Regions from separate parts of the Stenotrophomonas sp. PS02301 genome, predicted to be linked through region 2. Evidence: riboswitches for the same ligand, from Rfam matches in the RefSeq annotation. Region 2 holds a riboswitch; the other holds the start of a gene.

Region 1 (8,171 bases), on a different contig from region 2:
CGCGGGCAGCCGCCCGCGCCTGCTGGTGATCGTGATGGGCGAGACCGCACGCGCACAGAACTGGGGCCTCAACGGCTATGCCAAGCAGACCACTCCGGAACTGGCCCAGGCCGGGGTGATCAATTTCCCCGACATGCATTCGTGCGGCACCAGTACCGAAGTCTCCCTGCCCTGCCTGTTCTCGCCCTATGGACGGCATGACTACGACGAAAAAAAGATCCGCGCGCACCAGTCGCTGCTGCACGTGCTGGATCACGCCGGCATTGCCACGCTGTGGCGTGACAACCAATCCGGTTGCAAGGGCGTGTGCGAGGGCCTGGAAATGCAGGCACTGGACGATGCCAAGCACCCGACCCTGTGCGCCAACGGGCGCTGCATGGACGAGATCCTGATCGACGATCTGGCCACCCAGGTGCGCGCCAGGCCCGGTGACCGCGTGGTGGTCCTGCACCAGCTGGGCAACCACGGGCCGAGTTACTTCGAACGCTATCCGCCGCGCTTCCGCCGCTTCACCCCGACCTGCGATACGCCGGACCTGGGCAAGTGCAGCCGCGAGCAGATCACCAACAGTTACGACAACGCGCTGTTGTACACCGATCACCTGCTCTCGCGCACGATCGGCACACTGAAGGGCATGGACGACTACGACACGGCGATGATCTACCTCTCCGATCATGGTGAATCGCTGGGCGAGAAGGGCCTGTATCTGCACGGTGTGCCGTATGCGATCGCCCCGCAGGAGCAGACCCGCGTACCGATGACGATGTGGTTCTCGCCGTCCTTCGCCGCCAACCGCGGGCTCAACCTGGCCTGCGTGCGGGAGCGCGCAGGCAAGTACACCGACCACGACAATCTGTTCCCGTCGGTGCTGGGGCTGATGCAGGTCAAGACGTCGGTGTATGAACGTGACCGCGATCTGTTTGCGTCGTGCGAGGTTTGAAGCGGAACGACCACTGCTGTCAGCTATTCGCTCTTCCGTTTTGGTCGAGGCAGGCCATACCGTCCGTCGGCGGATAGTCGAGCAAAGACGATGGCTTCGGCTGTGGGTTGGTCTCGAGCCGTTGTTGTTCCCATGCGCACCGACCCACTGTCGACGGGGCGGTGTGGGTGGGTTGGCGGGACCGTTATGCGCCATGGATGGCGCATATCGAGCCCCCATGGACGGGTTCACGGCGGGTCCCGACAACCCGCCCGCACCGACCCAAACCACGATGCAATGACGCCACGCCGTTGACGTTGGCGCTACGATCCCACCCGAACCCTGCTGCCCTGCCCCTTGCGGTGCGCCCGGCGCTTCACTAGCCTTCGCCGGTCTGTCACCACCCAAGGATGTGCCCGTGAACCACCGCCCGCTCCTGCTGGCCCTGGCTGTCAGTGCTGCCGCACTGACGCTGGCGGCCTGCCAGAAGGAACCGTCCCCCGCCGATGCACCGGCCACGGGCACCACCCAGTCCAAGGAAACCGCGGACCAGTTCATCGCCCGCGTCAACGCCGAGTACAAAGCCATGTACCCGGAAATGACCTCGGCCCAGTGGCTGTCTTCGACCTACATCAATGACGATTCCGAGCGCGTCGCGGCCAAGGCCAACGAACGCTGGCTCACCGTGCTCAACGGCTGGATCGCCCAGGCCGGCCAGTACGACGGCCAGCCGATGAGCGAAGACACCAAGCGCCAGATCCACCTGCTCAAGCTGATGACCTCCATGCCCGCCCCGCGCGACCCGGCCAAGCTCTCCGAGCTGACCCGCATCGCCAGCCGCATGGAAGGCGCTTATGGCTCCGGCAAATACTGCACCGATGAAGCCAACCCCCAGACCTGCCGCCAGCTCGGCGATCTGGAACAGGTCCTCGCCCGCAGCCGCGACTACGACGCGCAGCTGGACGCCTGGCAGGGCTGGCATGGAACCACCAAGCCGATGCGCGCTGATTACGAGCGTTTCGTCAGCCTGGTCAATGAAGGTGCCAAAGAAATGGGCTTCGCCGACGCCGGGCAGATGTGGCGCAGCGGCTACGACATGCCGGCCGACCAGATCGGCCCGGAAACCGACCGGCTGTGGGACCAGGTCAAGCCGATGTACGAGCAGCTGCACTGCTATGCCCGTACCAAGCTCGATGCCACGTACGGCAAGGACAAGGCCGAGGTCAACGGCGGCCTGATCGCCGCGCACCTGACCGGCAACATGTGGCAGCAGGACTGGTCCAACCTGTGGGACCAGCTGGAACCGTATCCCGGTGCCGGCAACCTGGACATCACCGCCGCACTGGAAAAGCAGTACCAGACCAACCTCAGTGGCGCACTGGCCAAGGCCGGCAGCGGCGCGAACGTGGAAGCGCTGTACAAGGCGCAGCGTGAGGCCGAACTGCGTACCGCCAAGCAGATGACCGAGCGCGCGCAGGACTTCTATGTCTCGCTCGGCATGCCGGCACTGCCGAAGTCGTACTGGGACAAGACCCAGTTCATCAAGCCGCTGGACCGTGACGTGGTCTGCCACGCCAGCGCGTGGGACATGAACATGGAAGGCGACGTGCGCACCAAGATGTGCATCAAGCCGAACGAAGAGAATTTCACCACGATCTACCACGAGCTGGGTCATATCTATTACGACCTGGCCTACAACCCGCTGCCGCCGTTGTTCCAGGGCGGTGCCAACGACGGCTTCCATGAAGCGATCGGCGACACCATCGTGCTGGCGATGACGCCGCAGTACCTCAACTCGATCGGCCTGGTCGACGCCCCGCAGGAAAGCCGCGAGGCGACCATCAACGCGCAGATGCGCATGGCCCTGAGCGGCGTGTCGTTCCTGCCGTTCGGCCTGATGATCGACCGCTGGCGCTGGGGCGTGTTCGATGGCTCGATCACCCCGGACCATTACAACCAGGCGTGGTGGGACCTGAAGGCCAAGTACCAGGGCGTGGCCCCGGCCAGCGCGCGCGGTGAGGAATTCTTCGATGCGGGCGCCAAGTACCACGTGCCGGGCAACACCCCGTACACCCGCTACTTCCTGGCGCGCATCCTGCAGTTCCAGTTCTACAAGGGCCTGTGCGATGCCTCCGGTTACAAGGGTCCGCTGCATCAGTGCAGCTTCTACGGCAACAAGGAAGCCGGCCAGAAGTTCTGGGCCATGCTGAGCAAGGGCGCCAGCCAGCCGTGGCAGGCCACGCTGAAGGAAATCACCGGCGGCGACAAACTCGATGCCGGCCCGATGATCGAGTACTTCACCCCGGTCAACGAATGGCTCAAGCAGCAGAACCAGGGCCAGATGTGCGGTTGGCAGGTGCCGGCGGCCACCGCTGCGGCCCCGGCCGCACCGACGGCGCGCGCGGCACCGTAACCCGTGGGTTGGGCCGGGCCCGCCCGGCCGCAGCCCGCAACGAAAAAACCGGCCGAAAGGCCGGTTTTTTCATGCGCTTCCACGCAGGGCGTGGCGCTACGACGTGGGTTTCAGGGCGGCCGCCAGCTCGGTCTTGAACTGCTCGAAGTCCATGCCGTCGGCCTTGGCCTCGGCGTGCGCGGCATCCTTCAACGCATCCGAGTACACCAACCGGACCGGCGTGCCCTGCCGCTCGTGCAGTTCGGCGGCCTGCATGATCAAGGCCAGCACGCGTGCCGCGCTGGTGGTCTGCCCCGCGATGCGTCCGTCCATGCCCAGCACCCACTCACCCTCGCGGCGCACCACACCGGCCAGCAGCGTGCGTTGCTGGTCGCGCAGTTCGGCATGCGGCTCGACCGGCGGGGTGGCGGCCTGCTCGCGGTTGGCGGCCTGGGTTTCGCGGCGCCGGCGGATGTCGCGGCGCAGTTTGGAGGTGGTCGACATGGGGAAATCCGGACTGCGGCAAAGCGCCAAGGATACCGCACGGACCCTGGCGAGCCCGTATCGCAGCACGGGCGGCCCTCTCAATCCAGGACCTTGCCGTGCCGCCAATAGCCCATGAAGGTGATGGCCTGGCGGTCGATACCACAGGTTTTGACCAGGTGCCGGCGGACCGCCATCACCGCGCCGGCCTCGCCGGCGACCCAGGCATACAGCCCGCCGCCCGGCGCACTGGCCTGCTCCCACAGGATGTCCTGATCGATGTCGATCTCGGCCAGTTCCTGCTCACCATGGCGCGTACCGGAGGGACCGACCCGGGCCCGTACCGCGTCCTGCAGCCGCTGACCATGCGCGGCGCCCTCGCGGGCCAGCCAGAACAGCTGCGCACCGGGCGGTGCCTGCAGCGGCATTACATCCGCCTCGTGCTCCACCTCCAGGAAGGCCTGCACGTCCGGCGGCTGCGGCCACTGCGCCAAGTCTTCCAGAATGCCGGCCACGGCTGGCAGCGCAGTGTCATCGGCCACCAACAGCACGCGCTTCACCTGCGCCGGCGGCTTCCACTCGTAGCCCTCGCTGCTGTGCTCGACCCGCGCATCGGGCGCCAGCAGTCCGACCCGATCGCCGACACGTGCCTGCATGGCCACACGCGAGGCGGGGCCGGTCTCGCCGTGCAGCACGAAATCGACATCAACTTCGCCCACTTCAGGGCGCAGCGCACGGATGGTGTAGGTGCGCATCGGCGCACGCTCGGTGTCGGGCAGCGCGCGATAACGCGCGTACCAGTCCTCGCCCTGCGGCACCTCGGGGGCTGGCTGGCCGGGTAGCGGGAAGAACACCTTGATACGCTGATCCGGCCCGTCGGTCTTCATGTTGGCCACATCGGGCGCAGCGAAGACCATGCGGGTAAGCGACGGAGAGAGAACGGTGCGCTGCTTGAGCGCGACATCGAACAGGCGGTAGGTCTGATGGGCAGCCATGCAATCACCCTGAGTTGCGGCGGACGCGGCGTCCGCAGGGGAGCGTATTGGCTGTCGTGGAGCACGAACTGGCTGGCGAAGGCACAGGATACGCCGCAGTCGCGCAATGGCAATGCCGCCACGCCTGCGTTGTGTGCAGGCGTGGCATGCATGCGGCTCACTCGATGGGCGTGAGCAGGTCGCGGCGGCGTTCGCAGCGCCGCTCCCAGTACCAGAAGACGGCACCGATGGCGAAGAAGCCCGCGTAGCCCAAGGCCAGGTGCATCGGGCTGCTGCTGAGCATCGGCGAGACCACGCCGGCCACCACCGTGTTGATCATCAGCTGGATGAACATCTGCATCGAGGACGCCAGGCCGCGCTGATGCGGGTACATGTCCAGCACGGCCAGCGCCAGGATCGGGAAGATCAAGGCCATGCCGACGCCGCCCAGGAAGATCGGCATCACCGCCCACGGCAGCGCGATCTGCGGTACCGATGCCACGTAGCCGAAGTTCAACAGCGCCGAGACCGCGCACAACGCAAACCCGATCGCGATCTGTCGCTGCGGCACGATCCGCCCGGCCATGCGCCCGGACAGGAACGAGCCCACGGTCATGCCGCCGATGGTGGGAATGAACAACCAGGCAAATCCGCCTTCGCCGAGCTTCAGGTGCTGCATCACGAACACCGGCGCCGAGGCGATATACAGGAAGATGCCGGAGAAATTGAACGCACCGGCTGCAGCAAGACGCAGCAGGCGCGCATTGGAACCCATCCGCGCATAGCTGCGCAGCAGTTCCCGCATCGACAGTGGCGTGCGCGCCTCGACCGGATGGGTTTCGGGCAGCCACTTGCCGGTGGCCAGCAGCAACACCACGCCGAACAGCACCAGGAACCAGAAGATCAACGGCCAGTCGCCGCCGCCGAGCAGGATCCAGCCACCGATGATCGGGGCGATCGCCGGGGCGACGCCGAAGATCATCGAGACCTGGCTCATCAAGCGCTGCGCGTCGGCACCGTGGTACAGATCGCGGATCACGGCGCGGCCGACGATCACACCCACACCGGCCGTCACGCCCTGCAGCGCGCGGAACACCAGCAACGTGGTCATGTCCCGCGACAGCGCACAGCCGATCGAGGCGCCGATGAACAGCACCAGCCCACCGATGATCACCCGCTTGCGGCCGAACGCATCCGAGAGCGGGCCGTGGGCCAGGCTCATCAGCCCATAGAACAGCAGGTACACGCTGATGGTCTGCTGCACCGCGACCTGGTCCACCTGCATGCGGTCGCCCAGCAGCAGGAAGGCGGGAAAGATGGTGTCGATCGAGAACGGACCGAACATCGCCAGGCCTGCGAGCAGCAGGGCCAAGCGGCGGGTCGAGGGTGAGGCGGGCGTCATGCGGGCTTCCGTCAGCGGCCATGCGCACTGCACGGCGGGCGCCTGGCCCGGAACGGGCGGCGCCAGATGAATACGAGGATCCAGTGATCATAGGCCTTTGCCGCCCCCGGCACCATGCCCGGGCCGGGTTTCCGGGGTCCTGCGCGGCTGCGTATTCATGTGCCGGAAAGGCCCAGTGCCCGAAACGGCTGGGCTATAATCGCCGCGCTACATGGTGGGAGAAGCGGACACCCGCTGCCGAAGGCGCAACGCCCGTAATCGCTCAGGCCCGATACCACCCGTACCAAAACTCTGGAGAGACCGGCGAATGCCGGCGCCGAAGGGGCACGAAGCACGCCGATGCGCGCTTTTAAACTCTCAGGCAAAAGGACAGAGGGGCACCCAGGAAGACCGCAAGGTCCGGTGGATCGCTGTCGCCCGCGACGCGCCCTGGCCCGGCCGCCTTCCGAACGTGCGTGCCCACTCTCCGAGATGCCAGCCATGTCCCAGAACACCCCCTCCCTGCGCGAGCTTGAACACAGCCACGCGTTCGTCGAACGCCATATCGGCCCCAACGACGCCGAAATCGCGCAGATGCTCGATGTGGTCGGCCACGCCTCGCTGGACGCACTGACCGATGCGATCGTCCCGGCCGGGATCAAATCGCCGGCACCGCTGGACCTGCCCGAGTCGCTGACCGAAGTGCAGGCACTGGCCAAGATCCGCGCCATCGCCGACAAGAACCAGGTGTTCCGCACCTTCATCGGCCAGGGCTACTACGGCACGCTCACCCCGAACGTCATCCTGCGCAACGTGCTGGAAAACCCGGCGTGGTACACCGCCTACACCCCGTACCAGGCCGAGATTTCGCAGGGCCGCATGGAAGCGCTGATCAACTTCCAGACGCTGTGCGCCGACCTCACGGGCATGGAGATCGCCAACGCCTCGCTGCTGGATGAGGCCACCGCCGCCGCCGAAGCGATGACCCTGGCCAAGCGTTCGGCCAAGTCGAAGTCCGATACCTTCTTCGTGCACGACGCCGTGCACCCGCAGACGCTGGAACTGCTGCGCACCCGCGCCGAGCCGATGGGCATCGTGCTGCGCGTGGGCACCCCGGCCGAGGCGATGGAAGCCGAAGCCTACGGCGTGCTGCTGCAGTACCCGGATACCTTCGGCCATATCGGCGATTACAAGGCGCTGGCCGATGCCGTGCACGCGCGCGGTGGCCTGGTCGCCGTGGCCACCGACCTGCTGGCACTGACCCTGATCGCCGCGCCCGGCGAATGGGGTGCGGACATCGTGGTCGGCAACTCGCAGCGCTTCGGCGTGCCGTTCGGCTTCGGCGGCCCGCATGCCGCTTTCATGGCCTGCCGCGACGCCTACAAGCGCTCGATGCCGGGCCGCCTGATCGGTGTCTCGGTCGATGCGCAGGGCAACGCCGCGTACCGCCTGACCCTGCAGACCCGCGAGCAGCACATCCGTCGCGAGAAGGCGACCTCCAACATCTGCACCGCCCAGGTGCTGCTGGCGGTGATGGCCTCGATGTACGCCGTGTACCACGGCCCGGAAGGCCTGACCCGCATCGCCCGTCGCACCCACCGTCTGGCCAGCATCCTGGCCGCCGCGCTGCGCGGCGCCGGCGTGAATGTCGGCGAGCATTTCTTCGACACCCTGCACGTCAAGGATGTGGACGCCAAGGCGATCCACGACAAGGCTGCGGCGGCGCGCATCAACCTGCGTGCGATCGACAGCGATGCGGTCGGCATCAGCCTGGATGAAACCGCCACCCGCGCCGACATCATCGCGCTGGGCCAGCTGTTCGGTGCGACCGTCGACGTGGACGCGCTCGATGCGGCCACCGCCGATGCGTTGCCGGCCGATCTGGTGCGCACCAGCGCCTTCCTGACCCACCCGGTGTTCAACACCCACCACAGCGAACACGAACTGCTGCGTTACCTGCGTTCGCTGGCGGACAAGGACCTGGCGATGGATCGCACCATGATCCCGCTGGGCAGCTGCACC
Region 2 (8,171 bases):
GACCGGCAGTGGCAAGACCGAGGTCTACCTGCAGGCGATCGTGGCGTGCCTTGCGCGCGGCAAACAGGCGCTGGTGCTGGTGCCGGAGATCGGGCTGACCCCGCAGACGCTGTCGCGCTTCCGCAACCGCCTGGGCATTCCGGTGCATGTGCTGCACTCCGGCTTGAACGACAACGAGCGCGCCCGCGTGTGGGCCGCCGCCGCGCGAGGCGAAGCACAGGTCATCGTCGGCACGCGCTCGGCGGTGTTCACGCCGCTGCCGAATGCGGGCCTGATCGTGATCGACGAAGAGCACGACGGCAGTTACAAACAGCAGGACGGCATCCGCTATCACGCACGCGATTTCGCGCTGGTACGCGCCAAGGCACTGGACGTGGCGGTGGTGCTCGGCAGCGCCACGCCGTCGCTGGAATCGCTGCACAACGCGCATGCCGGCCGTTACACCCACCTGCGCCTGAAGCAGCGCGCGGGCGCCGCGCGTCCGCCGGTGGTGCGCGTGCTTGATGTGCGTAAACGCCCGCTGCGCGATGGGCTCTCGCCGGAAGTACTGGCCGGCATCACCCAGCATCTGCAGGCCGGGCACCAGGTGCTGGTGTTCAAGAACCGCCGCGGCTATGCGCCCGTGCTGCTCTGCCATGACTGCGGCTGGACCGCGCCGTGCCAGCGCTGCGATGCGCCGATGACCGTGCATGCCGGCGGCCGGCGCCTGCAGTGCCACCACTGTGGCGCACGCCAGTCCGCGCCGCTGGCGTGCCCGGACTGCGGCAGCCTGGCGCTGCAGCCGCAGGGCATCGGGACCGAGCGGCTGGAAGAACACCTGGTCGAGGCCTTCCCGGAGTTCCCGGTGATCCGCATCGACCGCGGCACCACCGGCAAGCGGGATGCGTTGGAAACCCAGTTGGCCTCGCTCGGCGATCGCGCGGGGATTCTGGTCGGCACGCAGATCCTCGCCAAAGGTCACGACCTGCCGAAGCTGACCCTGGTGGTGGTGGTCGGCATTGATGAAGGCCTGTTCTCGGCCGACTTCCGCGCCAGTGAAAAACTCGCGCAGCAGCTGATCCAGGTCGCCGGCCGCGCCGGGCGTGCGGTGGATGCCGGCGAGGTCTGGTTGCAGACCCACCACCCGGGGCATCCCCTGCTGGAGACGCTGGTCAACGGCGGCTACCACGCCTTTGCCGATGCGGAACTGCAGCAGCGCGAGGCGGCCGGTTTTCCGCCCTTCGCGCATCTGGCGCTGCTGCGTGCCGAAGCGCAGCAGGTGGAGCATGCCAACGCGATGCTCAGTGCCGTGCGTGCGCTGATTCCCGACGACGCGGCAGTGGAACGCTATGGCCCGATGCCAGCACCGATGCCCCGCCGCGCCGGCTACCAGCGCACCCAGCTGCTGCTGTCCTCACCCGCGCGACGCCCGCTGCACGGCGTGCTGGATCAGGTGACGCCGCAGATCGCCGCGCTGCCGCAGGCACGCAAGGTGCGCTGGTCGCTGGATGTGGATCCGATGGATCTGTATTAGGCCGGCAGGTGCCGACCGTGGGTCGGCACGGCCGCTCAAGTCAACGCGGTCATGACCCCACGCTGATACGCCGGCCGCTGTTTCAACCGCTCGTACCACGCGGCCAGATGCGGCAGGTCCGGGCGCTGGATCGGCATCTCGAACCAGGCATAGATGAAGGCACCCAGCGGGATATCGCCCATCGCGAACTGCTCACCGGACAGATACGGCTGCCGCGACAAAGCCTCATCGGCCATCGCCAGCAACTCGCCGGAGCGCACCAGTGCCGCTGCGATGCGGGCCTCGTCCCGATCAGCAGGCGCGGTCCGCAGGGTCCCCCAGAACAGATCGCGGAACACGCCGGCGAAGGTCGAGGTGGTCCAGTCCATCCACTTCTCCGACTGCGCGCGCGCCACCACGTCTTCCGGGTACAGCGTGCCCAGCGCGTAGCGCGCGCAGAGGTAGCGCACGATCGTGTTGGATTCCCACAGCGGCAGGCCGTGGTCTTCGATCACCGGCACCAGCCCGTTCGGGTTCATCGCGCGGTATTCCGGCGACTGCGTACCACCGAAGGCACCGCCGACCTCGATCGACTCGTAGGGCGCCCCGATCTCCTCGGCACACCACAGCACTTTGCGCACGTTGCTGGAATTGCGACGGCCCCAGATGTTCAGCATGATCGGATTCCCGTATCGTTCGATGCGCGGCAGCGGGGTCGCGCGGTGCCGCTACGATACGCCCAACGGCGGGCTGTTACTTCGCCGCCTTCGCCGCACTCTTCTTGGGCAGTGCGCGCACATAGGTCGATTTGCCGTCCTTCTTCATCTCGAACAGGCCGGTCGCGGCCAGCAGATCGCTGAGTTTGCCGTACCCGTAATTGCGCGAATCGAACGAGGCCTGGTTGCCGATCTGGCTGCCGACCGGGCCGAGATGCGACCAGCCATCCTCGGCTTCGGCCGAGGTCACCGCGCGGCGCAGCATCTGCACCAGGCGGGTGTCATTGCGCAGCTCCGGGCCGCTCTTGCGCGGGCGGGTTTCCTCGTTGTCCTGCTCCACCTCCTGATCGGCCGCATGGGGTTGGCCCAGCGCCTCGATGTAGGTGAACTTCGAGCACGCGTTGACGAACGGCTCGGGCGTTTTCTTCTCGCCGAAGCCGTACACCTTCACCCCGTCGGTCAGCAGGCGCATCACCAGCGGGGTGAAATCCGCATCGCTGGAGACGATCGCAAAGCCATCCAGATTGCGTGCGTACAGCATGTCCATCGCGTCGATCACCATCGCCATGTCCGAGGCATTCTTGCCACGGCTGTAGGCGAACTGCTGGATCGGGCGGATCGCGTACTCGTGCAGCACGGACTCCCACCCTTTCAGCCGCGGGCTCTTCCAGTTGCCGTAGGCACGGCGGACATTGGCCACACCGTAGCGGGCGACTTCAGCCAGCACCGCATCGATCTTGGAAGAGGGTGCGTTGTCGGCATCGATCAGCAGGGCGATGCGCTTTTCCGGTTCGGACATCTCGGTCTCCTGGGCGGGATCGGATCGGCCATCGGGCAAGCGCGATGGCCCCTGAACCCAGTATCGGCCATCGACGTGAACATCGCGCTTCACGTGCTACCATGGGCCGCATCACGAGACGACCTGCGCCGCCCCCCTCCGGCGCCCGCCAAGGAGTGAAGCATGACCCGCGATCCCACGCCCCACCTGCTCATCATCGGTGGCGGTTTTGCCGGCCTCTGGGCCACCCGTGCCCTCGCCTCGGCGCACGTGCGCATCACCCTGGTGGACCGTCGCAACCATCATCTGTTCCAGCCGCTGCTCTACCAGGTGGCCACCGCAGGCCTGTCCGCGCCGGATATCGCCGCGCCGCTGCGCCACATCCTCGGTCACCAGCGCAATGTCGAAGTGCGCCTGGGTGAAGTGACCGGCATCGACAAGGCCGCGCGCACCGCGACGCTGGCCGATGGCACGCAGATTACGTACGACACCCTGATGCTGTGCACCGGCGCCACCCATGCCTACTTCGGCCACGACGAATGGGCCGCCGATGCGCCCGGCCTGAAGACGCTGGACGATGCCATCGCGCTGCGCCGCAAGCTGCTGCTCGCCTTCGAGCGCGCCGAGGCCGAACCCGATCCCGCGCGCAAAGCGGCGTGGCTGAGTTTCGCCGTGGTCGGTGGCGGCCCCACCGGCGTGGAACTGGCCGGCACCCTGGCCGAGATCGCGCGGCACACGCTGCGCAATGAGTTCCGGCATATCGATCCCGCCTCGGCCAAGGTCCGCCTGGTCGAAGCCGGCCCGCGCGTGCTGTCCACCTTCCCCGAGGTGCTCTCGCTCAAGGCGCGCCGTCAGCTGGAAAAGCTGGGCGTGGAGGTGCTCACCGGCACGCCGGTCAGCGACATCAATGCCGAAGGCTTCCAGCTCGGCGAGCGCTTCGTCGAGGCCCGCACCGTGGTCTGGGCCGCCGGTGTCGCCGCCTCACCGCTGGCACGTACGTTGGAGGTGCCACTGGACCGCGCCGGCCGCGTGCCGGTGCAGCCTGACCTTACCCTGGAGGGTCACCCGGAGATATTCGTTGCCGGTGACCTGGCGGCACTGACCCAGGCCGACGGCAAGCCGGTACCCGGCGTCGCCCCGGCGGCCAAGCAGATGGGCAAGCACGTGGCCACCACGATCCAGACGCGCTTGGCCGGCAAGCCCGCGCCGGGTCCGTTCAAGTACAAGGACTTCGGCAACCTGGCCACCATCGGCCGCATGGCCGCGATCGTCCACCTCGGCCGGCTGCAGCTCTCCGGCGTGCTGGCCTGGTGGTTCTGGCTGGCCGCGCACGTGTTCTTCCTGATCGGCTTCCGCAACCGCGTGGTGGTGCTGTTGAACTGGGCGGTGGCGTACTGGAGCTACCAGCGCAGCGCGCGGATCATCTTCGGCGATGCACAGGACGATCGCCGGCCGAAACGACCGCCCACGCCCTGATCATCCCTGCGACAGACATCCCCAGCCATCCACCTGGCCGCTGTAGGAGACCGCCTCGCTGGCCAGCAGACCTTCGAAGCCGGCGATGTTCTGGTGGGTCGGCAGCATCAGCGGATGCACCACCACCTGCCACGGGTAGTCATCGTTGCCGTCGTAGGCGGCGAAGGACACCTTCTGGTCGTTCTTGAGCAGGTGCACGGCGAAGGCGATCGCCACATCCTGGGTCGGGAAGATCAGCGCGAAATCCACCTCGCGCGGAATCGTCAGATCATCGCCGTCCTGCAGCATGTTCCAGAGCACATCGCCATTCTCATCTTCCGGGTACAACGACAGATCGCGGGACATGGCACTCCAGGGCTTGGGCAAGCGGATCAACGAACGAGGGTCGATGGTATGCCGCCAACGAAGGCCCGAACAACCCGCACGCGGGGCTACGTGGGATCGGGCAGCGCCAGCCACGCCAGCTTGCGCTCGCGCGGTTGCCGCTTGAGCTGCCACTCGGCCTTCGACGCCGCCGCGCGGTCCGGGTAGGCGCGCATCGCCAGCACCTTCACCGGCGGGTTGGCCCGGGTGTATTTCGCCCCTTTGCCGGCCAGATGGGCCTGGAAGCGCGCGTCCACGTCGTTGCTGATGCCGGCGTAATAGCTGCCGTTGCGGCATTCAAGCAGGTACAGGTACCAGAGGGCGGGTTCAGCGGGCATACCGGGATTATCCCCCGGCACGGGCCCGGCGGCTGCTAGAATCCGCCCCGGATGCAGGAGAGAGGCGCCGCGCTGGCGCCCGCCGAAGGCGCAGGCTCCCATAATCGCTCAGGCCGGTGGCTGCACAGCCACCAACCATGCATCCGACACGCCGATCTGGAGAGAGGTCTTCAATGACCCGCCGAAGGGGCACGTGGCTTTGGCCACCGAACTCTCAGGCAAAAGGACAGCGGGAGCGGCAACGGAATCCCACCCCACGACAGTGCAGCGGCGCTGGCGTGAGGCGTGTGCGTTTCCGTCCCCCGCCTGACGTGTTTCCCGGAGCCCCCCATGCTGCTCTCCCTGATCTACCTCATCGCCATCTCGGCCGAAGCCATGACCGGCGCGCTGTCGGCCGGTCGCCGCCGCATGGACCTGTTCGGCGTGGTCATCATCGCCTGCGTCACCGCGCTCGGCGGCGGCTCGCTGCGCGACATCGTGCTCGGCCACTACCCGCTGGGCTGGGTGAAGCACCCGGAGTACCTGGGCTTCACCATCTGCGCGGCACTGATCGCGACCTGGGTGGCGCGCTGGATGCATCACTTCCGGCGCACCTTCCTGGTGCTCGATGGCCTGGGCCTGATCGCGTTCACCCTGATCGGCTGCGCGGTCGCGCGCGAGGGCGGGCACACCGTGCCGATCATCCTGATCGCCGGCATGCTGACCGGTGCGTTCGGCGGCGTGCTGCGCGATGTGTTGTGCAACGAGGTGCCGCTGATCTTCCAGAAAGAACTGTATGCGGTGATCACCCTGCTCACCGGCGCGGCCTACCTGGCCCTGCTGGAACTCGGCGTGTCGCTCAACGCGGCCACGCTGTGGTGCCTGGGCGGCGGCTTCCTGTTCCGCCTGCTGGCCATCCACTTCAAGTGGGAAATGCCGAAGTTCGTGTACCGCGACGAGGTGCATTGACGCACCCGCGGGCATGACCAAGGTCACGGGAGCTTGAGCGGCCCGGCCCTGTATCATGGCGCTCCCGTTCCATTCGAACGGCATCCAGCCACGCGGCGGTGTTCCACCCGCTGCCCCGCCAGACACCCTCTCCCCCGTTGACCTGCCGCCGTCGGCCGGTCCCCATGGACGCACTGCTCCGGTGGAGGGTGCGCAGGATGCGTATGTCCGCTTCAACGCCCCCGTCGTCTCGCCGTCGTTTCGCCACACCGCTGTTGATCGCTGCCGGTGTCGGCCTGGCCGCCATCGCTGCATGGAAACTGCTCTCGCCCGCCCCCGCCGCCGGCCCGTCCGGGGGTCCGCAGCCGACCCCGGTGCGTGTGGCCACCGCGACGCAGGAAGACCTGGTGGTGCGCCTGAAAGCGCTGGGCACGGTGACCCCGCTGCATACGGTGAGCATCCGCAGCCGCGTGGATGGCGAGCTGCTGCGGCTGGCATTCTCCGAGGGCCAGCACGTCACCGCCGGCGAGCTGCTGGCCGAGATCGATCCGCGCCCGTTCCAGGTGCAGCTCTCGCGTGCGCTGGGTACCCAGCAGCAGAACCTGGCCGAGTTGGACAATGCCGAAAGCCAGCTCAAGCGCTTCGCCGAACTGCAAAGCAAGCACTTCGTCTCCGCGCAGGACCTCAGTGATCAGCAGAGCAAGGTCCGCCAGCTGCAGGGCCGCCGCCAGACCGACCAGGCGGCGGTGGATGAAGCACGCCTGCAGCTGCAGTACACCCGCATCACCGCACCGGTGGCCGGGCGCATGGGCCTGCGCAACGTCGATGTCGGCAACCTGGTGCGCAGTGGCGATACCGAGCCGCTGGCCACCATCACCCAGACCACCCCGATCAGCGTGCTGTTCACCGTGCCCGAGCCGGACCTGCCGGCGGTGGTGGCTGCCGCACGCGCCAATCCCCGGCTGACCGTGGAAGCCTGGGACCGCGAGGAGCGCACTGCACTGGGCGACGGGGTGCTCTCCAGCCTGGACAACCGCATCGATACCGCCACCGGCACGCTGAAACTGCGCGCGCAGTTCGCCAATACCGATGAATCACTGTTCCCCAACCAGTTCGTCAACGTGCGTCTGCAGGTCAGCAGCAGCGATGCGGTGGTGATTCCCAATGCCGCCGTGCAGTTCGGCAGCAAGGGCAGCTACGTCTATGTGATCGCGGCCGATGACACCTCATCGCTGCGCACCGTGGTGCTCGGCCCGGCCGATGGCGAACGCGTCTCGGTGCGCGAAGGCCTCAAGGCCGGCGAGCGCGTGGTGGTGGAAGGCATCGACGGGCTGCGCGAAGGCGCCAAGGTCGAGGTGGTGGAGCAGGACCCGCCACGGACCGGCGCATGAACCTCTCGCGCCCCTTCATCGAGCGCCCGGTCGCGACCACGCTGCTGATGGTGGCGCTGCTGCTGTCCGGCGTGATGGCCTACCGCCTGCTGCCGGTCGCGGCACTGCCGCAGGTCGATTACCCGATCATCCAGATCACCACGCTGTATCCCGGCGCCAGCCCGGATGTCACCACCAGCGCGGTCACCGCGCCGCTGGAACGCCAGCTCGGGCAGATTCCCGGCCTGAAGCAGATGTCCTCGACCAGCTCCGGCGGCGCGTCGGTGATCACCCTGCAGTTCTCGCTGGAGGTCGCGCTCGGCGTGGCCGAGCAGGAAGTGCAGGCCGCGATCAACGCCGCCGACAGCTTCCTGCCCGACGACCTGCCGGTGCCGCCGGTGTACCGCAAGGTCAACCCGGCTGACACCCCGATCCTGACCCTGGCAGTGACCTCGCAGGGCCTCTCGCTCCCGCAGGTGCACGATCTGGTCGATACCCGCATGGCGCAGCGGCTCTCGCAGCTGCCTGGGGTCGGGCTGGTCAGCCTCGCTGGTGGGCAGCGCCCGGCGGTGCGCATCCAGGTCAATCCGTCCGCGCTGGCCGCCAACGGGCTGAGCATGGCCAGCATCCGCACCGCGATCGGCACGGCCAACGTCAACCTGCCCAAGGGCAGCTTCGACGGGCCGACCCGCGCGATCATGCTCGATGCCA

What was found. Region 2 has a riboswitch for glycine ahead of QMX81_RS00635 (trimeric intracellular cation channel family protein). Riboswitches for the same ligand answer to the same signal wherever they lie in the genome.
Region 1: linked by a shared signal. The riboswitch ahead of gcvP (aminomethyl-transferring glycine dehydrogenase) and the one ahead of QMX81_RS00635 (trimeric intracellular cation channel family protein) in region 2 are both predicted to bind glycine.

Annotation. Positions count from the first base shown of each region.
Region 1 is NZ_JASCOO010000080.1:1,581-9,751, reverse strand. It holds gene QMX81_RS16290 (phosphoethanolamine--lipid A transferase) at 1-940, shown strand, start outside; gene QMX81_RS16285 (M2 family metallopeptidase) at 1,338-3,332, shown strand; gene QMX81_RS16280 (hypothetical protein) at 3,429-3,815, opposite strand; gene QMX81_RS16275 (siderophore-interacting protein) at 3,896-4,789, opposite strand; gene QMX81_RS16270 (multidrug effflux MFS transporter) at 4,947-6,170, opposite strand; glycine riboswitch at 6,452-6,553, shown strand; gene gcvP (aminomethyl-transferring glycine dehydrogenase) at 6,642-8,171, shown strand, end outside.
Region 2 is NZ_JASCOO010000001.1:107,720-115,890, forward strand. It holds gene QMX81_RS00605 (primosomal protein N') at 1-1,513, shown strand, start outside; gene QMX81_RS00610 (glutathione S-transferase) at 1,549-2,169, opposite strand; gene QMX81_RS00615 (NYN domain-containing protein) at 2,246-3,007, opposite strand; gene QMX81_RS00620 (NAD(P)/FAD-dependent oxidoreductase) at 3,170-4,462, shown strand; gene QMX81_RS00625 (ribonuclease E inhibitor RraB) at 4,463-4,807, opposite strand; gene QMX81_RS00630 (GIY-YIG nuclease family protein) at 4,894-5,163, opposite strand; glycine riboswitch at 5,208-5,301, shown strand; glycine riboswitch at 5,310-5,401, shown strand; gene QMX81_RS00635 (trimeric intracellular cation channel family protein) at 5,494-6,111, shown strand; gene QMX81_RS00640 (MdtA/MuxA family multidrug efflux RND transporter periplasmic adaptor subunit) at 6,315-7,481, shown strand; gene QMX81_RS00645 (MdtB/MuxB family multidrug efflux RND transporter permease subunit) at 7,478-8,171, shown strand, end outside.